Regions from separate parts of the Brucella sp. GW823-FHT04E01 genome, predicted to be linked through region 2. Evidence: predicted binding sites of a transcription regulator. Region 2 holds the regulator's gene; the other holds the start of a gene.

Region 1 (4,443 bases), on a different contig from region 2:
GACAACCTTAACCGGATCGACAACGCCAGCCTTGATCAGGTCGCCGAATTCACCATTGGCAGTGTTGTAGCCGTAGGTTTCAGAGGCATTCTCAAGGATCTTGCCAACGATAACCGAAGCTTCTTCACCGGCATTGGTCGTGATCTGACGAGCTGGAGCCTGCAGAGCGCGACGAACGATGTTGATACCAGCTTCCTGGTCGGCGTTGATGCCCTTGGCGGAGATCTTGGCCGAAGCGCGGAGGAGGGCGGTGCCGCCACCAGCAACGATGCCTTCTTCAACCGCAGCGCGGGTTGCGTTCAGGGCGTCGTCAACGCGGTCCTTCTTTTCCTTCACTTCAACTTCCGTTGCACCGCCGACGCGGATCACGGCAACGCCACCAGCAAGCTTGGCAAGACGTTCCTGAAGCTTTTCACGGTCGTAGTCCGAAGAGGTTTCTTCGATCTGCTGTTTGATCTGGCTAACGCGAGCGTCGATTTCAGCCTTCTGGCCTGCACCGTCAACGATCGTGGTGTTTTCCTTCGAGATCGAAACCTTCTTTGCACGGCCGAGCATGTCGAGCGTAACGGTTTCGAGCTTGATGCCGAGGTCTTCGGAGATAACCTGACCGCCGGTGAGGATCGCGATGTCTTCGAGCATGGCTTTGCGGCGATCGCCGAAGCCAGGAGCCTTGACAGCAGCGATCTTCAGGCCGCCGCGCAGCTTGTTGACGACGAGCGTTGCAAGAGCTTCGCCTTCGACGTCTTCAGCGATGATGACGAGCGGCTTGGAGGTCTGAACGACAGCTTCCAGAACCGGCAGAAGAGCCTGGAGGTTCGAGAGCTTCTTTTCGTGCAGAAGGATGTAGGCGTCTTCGAGGTCAGCAACCATCTTTTCAGGGTTGGTGACGAAGTAAGGCGACAGGTAGCCGCGGTCGAACTGCATGCCTTCGACGACTTCGAGTTCGGTTTCAGCGGTCTTGGCTTCTTCAACCGTGATCACGCCTTCATTGCCGACCTTCTGCATCGCATCAGCAATCATCTTGCCAATTTCGGCTTCGCCGTTAGCGGAGATGGTGCCAACCTGAGCAACTTCTTCCGACGTGTTGATCTTCTTGGCCTTGCCGAGAAGTTCAGCAACAACTTCGGTTACTGCGAGGTCGATACCGCGCTTCAGGTCCATCGGGTTCATGCCGGCAGCAACAGCCTTTGCGCCTTCCTGAACAATTGCCTGACCGAGAACTGTAGCGGTCGTCGTGCCGTCACCGGCAGTGTCGTTGGTCTTCGAAGCCACTTCGCGCAGCATCTGTGCGCCCATGTTTTCGAACTTGTCTTCCAGTTCGATTTCCTTGGCGACCGATACGCCGTCCTTGGTGATGCGCGGAGCGCCAAAGGACTTGTCGATGACAACGTTACGACCCTTCGGGCCGAGCGTTACCTTTACAGCGTCAGCAAGGATATCGACGCCGCGCAGCATCTTTTCGCGCGCAGAGCGACCGAATTTTACGTCTTTTGCAGCCATTTTACTCTCCTGGGAATTGTCCCGGTCAGATTATGGTGAATTGGTTTGTGGTATATGATCGACCCGTATGTAGGCCATATTAGCCGACGATACCGAGTCGGAGGCGTTAGCCGACAATACCCAAAATGTCGGATTCCTTCATGATCAGCAGGTCTTCGCCGCCGATCTTGACTTCGGTTCCCGACCACTTGCCGAACAGAACTTTGTCGCCAGCCTTGACTTCCAGAGCGATCAGCTTGCCAGCTTCGTCACGGGCACCTGCGCCAACAGCGACGATTTCGCCTTCCTGCGGCTTTTCCTTGGCGGTGTCAGGGATGATGATGCCGCCAGCGGTCTTGGCTTCCGATTCAACGCGACGAACGACGACGCGGTCATGAAGCGGGCGGAACTTGATATCAGCCATGGTATAACCCTTGGTGTTATAGACGTTGAACCCTGTTAACGGATCGAGCCGATCCGCGCTTGTTAGCACTCATCATGCGAGAGTGCTAACGTGGCTCTGAGATAGAAGCCGGACCTTATCTTGTCAAGATTGCCTGAGAAATTTGACAGATGAATGATGGTTAATTTGCACCATCCTTAACGCGGAACGGCCACGGGTTGACTATGTCCGATCCGGCATATGGTGATGTCGTTGGCAATATCAATCCACAATGCGCAAATTGGAGAGTTCATCGCCGATCTGCCTGAATGTTTCGCTTAGTTCACCGCCGGTTGAGTTCCAGAAAAGCTTGGCTGGCCTGCCACTCTCCATGCGAACGCGCGAGTTTGAAGAGCAGGATCTCAACAGATCTATTTGTGCTTTCTCGGTGCTGTTCGTCTCGCTGAGGTCCAATGCGACTGTCATAACGATGATACTGGCTGACTTGGCATTGTCGCAGAGCTTTGCGAAACGCGCATTCATAGCCTTCGTATATGTACTGTTATTTTGCGAAACCGAAACGCCGCTTTCCTGAAATAAACGTGCCTGGCTGTAGTGTTTGGTTATGCGAGCAGTGTAGCCGTGCGCTGAATAGTAGGAAAAGTTTGCAGCTCTGTCGGGACCCGAGCCAGCCAGTCCGTCATATTTATAATAGGTGTTGGCGCCGTCGGTCAGCACGATCACAACTTTATCATTGCCGCGTTCGGTCGAAGGCCGGGCTTCTGTAAACGGTGCTCCTCGGACGATCGTTCGCCAGCCCCAGGCCATAGCCTCGGGAACATTCGTACCGCCGCTTGGTACCATCGCCTTGATTGCGGTTTGAATTGTTTTCATCCCCTCTTCGGTAGTGACGTCCGTCAATGGGGTGAGAGGTGATGATGTGCAGCTATAGTTGGGGCCGCCGCCATTCGATCTACCGCCTCGGTAAATCTTGTCGAGGGAATCGCGCAGATAGTATTTCTTGAGGTCGCTTTGCCGGGGCGAGTAAGCCAAGGATGTGTCGTCTTGCCACCAGCTGTTCAAAACGGTGGAAGTGACGTTTCCCCTGCTATCGGTATTGTAATACTCAGCCGGGCCGAACATGGGGACAAATAATGTGTCTGGGTTGTTGTCAGAAGGAGGCGTTACATCCAGCGCATAGGTGCCCGGACGAGATTCGACACAACCCTGCCAAGGGAGCCAAGTCTCTTTCGATCGCAGGGAAAGGTCGGCATAAAGTTCTGCACGCGAATAAGGTTTGTTATTGCGTTCCCCCCAGCCGGTTCCAGATTTGTAATATCGCCCGCTGCCTACCGGCTTTTCTTCTATCTTGCGTGTACTGTCGATGGTGACAGGCAGCGTAAAGTTTTCGAGATTGACGGGAGACCTGCCTTCCGGATCCATCCAGGCTGCGTTCAAATATTGCGGGCCGACATTTACTGAACCAGCAAAGGGAACGAGTGAAAATTGCACAGGGTTTTCAACGTGCGTTATGAGCGTGGATTGCGCGGCCATTGTCTCCACGAGCTGTGAGGCGGCTTCTTTCAGAAGGTCGATGCGCTTTTTTGTCGACCCGCTTCTAGTTTCATCCATGGAGCGGGAATTGTCGAGAACGAGAGCGACTTCAATCGTGTTCTTAAGCCTGACCGAAGAGCTGAGCGTATATTGGTTTTGATCCCAATCATCTCCTGTAAGGCGTGAAGCAATGACACCAAACAGGGACTTATAAGTGAATCCAGCGGTCGCCTGTATCTGTTGATCAGTTGTTTTATCTTTTGGAAAAGCGACGTCGAAATTGACCGCATCTGCGCTCAGTGCGGTAAGGTTGGCGGTAAAAACTTGCGCACCGTAGATCTGCACGACAGTTTGACTTTCGCCAGTGGAAAATCTCCTACCCACAGCAAGTGCCGCAGCATCGAGCGAAGCCTGCACATTGTTGCGCACGCGCATGAGATTGGCGGAGTCGACTGCAACCATGCCGGCAAGCAACAGGGGCACCAGCACCAAAGCCATTATCATCGCAAAATTACCGCGCTCGTCTTTGGCAAAGCGCAGGCTCATGGGTTGAGTCAAATGGCGAAAACTACGCAGCGCAAGCCTGCTGGTTTGAGTGATCCAGTTTTTCAATGTAGCCCCCGCCGACGGTTGTGTCTGCGACACATGAAATGAAAGGTTGTATCCGCTCCTACCAGCATCTTTCTAACAGTCAGTCACGAAGCACGGTAAATGATCGGTGAAATCACCTATGGGATAATTGGACGCGCTTTGCCGGTCGGATATCCAGGCCAAAGACCGTGACAGATGTGATTGGCTGCGTTAGATGGAGCGCTGGCTGCCTTCTCGGCAGTCTTAAAGACACCCTATAGCGGTTCTCGCCTTACCGATGGATTATCAAGAGGAAACCATGAAGCAGCTCGAACGCCTCGACGATCTGACCGACCAGTACGATGTGCTCTTCTGTGATGTATGGGGCGTGGTGCATAACGGTGAAGCCGCGTATCCGGCTGCAATCGAGGCGCTAAAGCGCGCGCGCGCCAAGGGTG
Region 2 (4,443 bases):
AACCGAGCGCCAGTCCCTTGGCTGCACCTATTACGGTATAGGCGGCCATACCAATGGCATCGAGCCAGAGCAGGACGCGATAGCGCGATTCGACCATGTGTGCGGTGAAATAGACAAAGATGGCCGCCAGCGTACCCGCCAGCAGATAAGTCGGCTCGACAACCCAGAAAACCGGTGCACCGAGGACGAGATCGCGGAACGTTCCGCCGCCAATACCGGTGATATTGGCAAGGAACAGAAAACCGATGATGTCGAGCTGGCGTCGCGATGCTGCAAGAGCGCCGGTCGCAGCGAAAACGAAAACGCCTGCGAAGTTCAAAAACTCAGGAATCGTCACGCTGCAGGTCTCCTCCACACTTCCAGTGACAATTTTTCACCGGTTCGCGCCAATAGCAATATGCACATTAGAGCATAATCCGACCGGAGTGAAACGAGGATCGATAAGATTATGATTAAAATAGAATAGGTTAGACCGCTGATCCGATCCAGTCAGATCGAAATGCGCTTTATCGCAAACTGGACTGCAGATATGAAAAGAGCGGCAGACAAAGCCGCCGCTCCAATACTCATCCGTTATTGCTGAAATAATCAGCCATTGCCTTCGGAAGCGCCATTGTCGGCAGTCGCCTTCGGGCCGCCTTTGGAGACACCGACCATGGCCGGGCGCAGAACACGGTCGCCGATGGCGTAACCATCTTGCACGACCTGCACGACGGTGTTGTTCGGCAAATCCGGATTAGGCACTTCGAACATGGCCTGATGGAAGTTCGGATCGAACTTCTCGCCTTCCGGTTCAAGTTTCTTGACGCCGTGACGCTCCAGAGCCTGCAGCATGGCGCGTTCGGTCATTTCGACGCCGTCTGCGAGCGACTTCAGGCTGGCATCGGTCGCCAGAGCATCAGCAGGAATAGCGTCGAGCGCGCGGCGGAGATTGTCAGAGACCGACAGCATGTCGCGAGCGAAGTTGGTCACGGCATAGGTGCGCGCATCTTGCACATCGCGCTGGGTGCGCTTGCGAAGGTTTTCCATCTCGGCTGCAGCACGCAGGAGCTGATCCTTCAGCTCGCCATTGTCAGCTTCGAGCATCGCGATCCGGTTTGCGGTTTCATCTACCGCCGCCTCAGCTTCATCCTCGGCAACTTCCGCACGAGCTTCAGCCTTGCGCGCTTTCAGAAAATCGTCGGCAGCTCGGTTCAGCGCCTCACGATCCCGGGGATTGTTGATGTCGCGCTGCTCAAGATCGGGGTTCTGGGATTTGTTTTTTTCGTCAGCCATAATGCTACTTCCGTCTTGAATATCTTCTGGGGCGGATATCGAGTTTCATGCCAGTAAAATCAAGGTCTATTTTCAGGGACTTGGTTTGTCCCGGCAAATCTCACAGTTACCGCAGGAGCCGGGAAACGATCTGAGCGGTGTAGTCCACCATGGGAACGATCCGCGCATAGTTGAGCCGTGTGGGCCCAATGACTCCCAGAGCACCAATAACCCTTTGCTCGCTGTCGCGATAGGGGGCGACCACCAGCGATGAGCCGGAAAGGGAGAAAAGCTTGTTCTCCGAACCAATGAAGATGCGGACACCCGAACCGGCTTCCGCGAGATCGAGAAGCTGGACCATGCCGTCCTTGGTTTCGAGATCATCGAACAGATGGCGCAGGCGCTCGATGTCTTCCTGCGCATGGATATTTTCCAGAAGATTAGCGCGTCCGCGAACAATCAGCCGTGCCGGTTGATCCGTTCCGGCACCGCTCCAGACCGCCAGCCCTTGGGCAACAAGTTCCTGCGATAGCTGATCGAGTTCCTGCCGTGTTTCTTCCGTCAGCTTTTTCAATTCGGCTTTGGCTTCGGAAAGCGTGTGGCCATGGATGTGTGCGTTGAGAAAGTTCGATGCCTCGACCAGCTGCGAATTGCTGATGCCGACGGGCAGATTGACGACGCGGTTTTCGACATCGCCGTTCTGCATGACAAGAACAGCCAGTGCCCGTGTCGGTTCGAGGCGAACGAATTCGATGTGTTTCAGCGCACCTTCCGCCTTGGTGGCAAGCACGAGGCCCGCGCCGCGCGACAGACCTGAAAGAACCTGACTTGCTTCGGTCAGAACGCTTTCGACAGAATTGTTCATACCGGCGGAACGAACCTGCGCCTCAATGGAGGAGCGTTCCTCCGGCGGCAGATCGCCCACTTCGAGAAACGCGTCGACAAAGAAGCGTAGCCCGATCTGGGTCGGCAGGCGCCCGGCTGAGACATGCGGTGCGTAGATGAGACCCAGATGCTCGAGATCGCTCATCACATTGCGGATCGTGGCAGGTGAAAGCGTGTGTGGCAGCAGTCGTGAGAGATTGCGCGAGCCAAGCGGATCGCCATCGTTCAGATAGGTTTCCACAATCAGCCGGAAAATATCGCGCGAACGCTGGTCGAGCGAACTCAAAAGCTGGTGTTCCGGCGTTTTCATCATAATATGGTCGCGAACCCTAGTGTGGCTTTGAATCCGAAATTCGTTCACAGCGCTGTTCCCAGGTGATGCGAATTTCGGATTCGCCACACTGGAAATAGCATACGCCAAATATAAGGTCGCAAGTCAAAGCGTCAAAGCCTTTAGGCTATAGTGACAGGCCTCTCAACATCTCTGACGGTTTTTCGGGCAGAATGGCTTTCTATTTGCGACCGGGAAGCCTAAAAAGCCGCACCGGAAAAATGAATCGAGGAATTTTCTATGCGTCCATCCAAGCGTGCGGCTGACGAAATGCGTGCCGTTTCTTTCGAACGCGGCATCTCCAAACATGCCGAAGGTTCCTGCCTCGTCAAGTTTGGCGATACGCATGTGTTGTGCACCGCAAGCCTTGAGGAAAAGGTGCCGGGCTGGATGCGCAATACGGGCAAGGGCTGGGTCACGGCGGAATACGGCATGCTGCCGCGTTCGACCGGCGACCGCATGCGCCGCGAAGCCGCTGCCGGTAAGCAGGGCGGACGCACGCAGGAAATCCAGCGTCTGATCGGACGCTCCTTGCGCGCCGTCGTGGACATGCAGGCGCTTGGCGAAGTACAGATCACGGTAGATTGCGATGTCATTCAGGCCGATGGCGGCACGCGGACGGCAGCCATCACCGGCGGCTGGGTAGCGCTTCATGAATGCCTGCGCTGGATGGAAGCACGCCAGATGGTGCGCGTCGAGAAGGTTCTGAAAGATCATATCGCGGCGATTTCTTGCGGCATCTATGAGGGCGAGCCGGTGCTTGATCTCGACTATGCCGAAGACTCTGTCGCCGAGACCGACAGCAATTTCGTTATGACCGGCAAGGGCGGAATTGTTGAAATTCAGGGAACGGCGGAAGGTGCACCTTTCTCGGAAGAAGAGTTTGCCAATCTGATGAAGCTCGCTCGCGGCGGCATTGATCGCCTTGTGTCCTTGCAGAAGATGGCTGTCGCCTGATAGGAACGAGGTCTGCTCCATATATCGAGGAGACCTCTTCCATGCGCGCAGCACGCATCCTTGAAACCGCGCTCTATGTCCGCGATGTCGCGGAGGCTATAGAGTTCTATCACGGCATTATGGGTCTGGAGCCGGTTGGGAAAGTCAGCGAGCGCAACGCATTTTTCCGGTGCGGCGACGGCATATTGCTTCTCTTCAAGGCCGAAGAGACATTGAAGCCGCCATTGCCAGAGCACTTGCCCGTGCCGTCCCATGGCACAAGCGGTCCCGGCCATGTATGTTTTGCTGCAAGCCGCGAGGAGATGGAACGCTGGCGCAACCATCTGGCAAAACATGGCATAGCAATCGAGGCCGAGTTCGACTGGCCGAATGGTGCGCATTCGATCTACTTCCGTGATCCGTCCGGCAATTCATTGGAGATTGCCGAACCCAAACTGTGGAACTGAAAATGAGAAAACTGGAACAGGGCAAGCTGATCGTCGCTTCGCACAATGCGGGCAAGCTGAAGGAGTTCGACGGTCTGATCGGTCCGTTCGGCTTCGAAGTCAGTTCGGTTGCCGCTCTTGGCCTGCCTGAGCCGGACGAGACCGGCACCACGTTTGAGGAAAACGCCTATATCAAGGCTCTTGCTGCGGCTGAGGCCACCGGATTGCCTGCATTGTCCGACGATTCCGGCATGATGGTCGATGCGCTCGATGGCGATCCGGGAGTCTACACGGCAAACTGGGCCGAGACTGAAGACGGCACACGCGATTTCGACATGGCGATGCAAAAGGTCGAGAACCTGCTGCAAGAAAAGGCTGCCGTTGCGCCACAGCAGCGCAAGGCGCGTTTCGTATCGGTCATCTGCCTTGCCTGGCCCGATGGGGAGGCTGAATATTTCCGTGGCGAAGTCGAGGGCGCGATTGTCTGGCCGCCACGTGGCACTACGGGTTTCGGTTTCGACCCGATTTTCCTGCCCGATGGCTATGAAAAGACTTTCGGCGAAATGACTGCCGATGAGAAGCACGGCTGGA

Evidence for each region. The regulator HrcA, encoded in region 2, represses chaperone genes, less so after heat shock. The targets are predictions, from matches to a motif close to GTTAGCACTCNCNNNNNGNGAGTGCTAAC.
Region 1: the regulator HrcA is predicted to act here: its motif matches at 1,965-1,993, upstream of groES (co-chaperone GroES).

The regions. Positions count from the first base shown of each region.
Region 1 is NZ_JBXAIK010000002.1:938,746-943,188, forward strand. Features, by position in the region: gene groL (chaperonin GroEL) at 1-1,500, opposite strand, end outside; gene groES (co-chaperone GroES) at 1,607-1,903, opposite strand; gene AC1RHM_RS09785 (TadE/TadG family type IV pilus assembly protein) at 2,144-4,027, opposite strand; gene AC1RHM_RS09790 (TIGR01459 family HAD-type hydrolase) at 4,305-4,443, shown strand, end outside.
Region 2 is NZ_JBXAIK010000004.1:419,650-424,092, reverse strand. Features, by position in the region: gene AC1RHM_RS17170 (trimeric intracellular cation channel family protein) at 1-337, opposite strand, end outside; gene grpE (nucleotide exchange factor GrpE) at 589-1,275, opposite strand; gene hrcA (heat-inducible transcriptional repressor HrcA) at 1,382-2,452, opposite strand; gene rph (ribonuclease PH) at 2,711-3,427, shown strand; gene AC1RHM_RS17150 (VOC family protein) at 3,469-3,873, shown strand; gene rdgB (RdgB/HAM1 family non-canonical purine NTP pyrophosphatase) at 3,876-4,443, shown strand, end outside.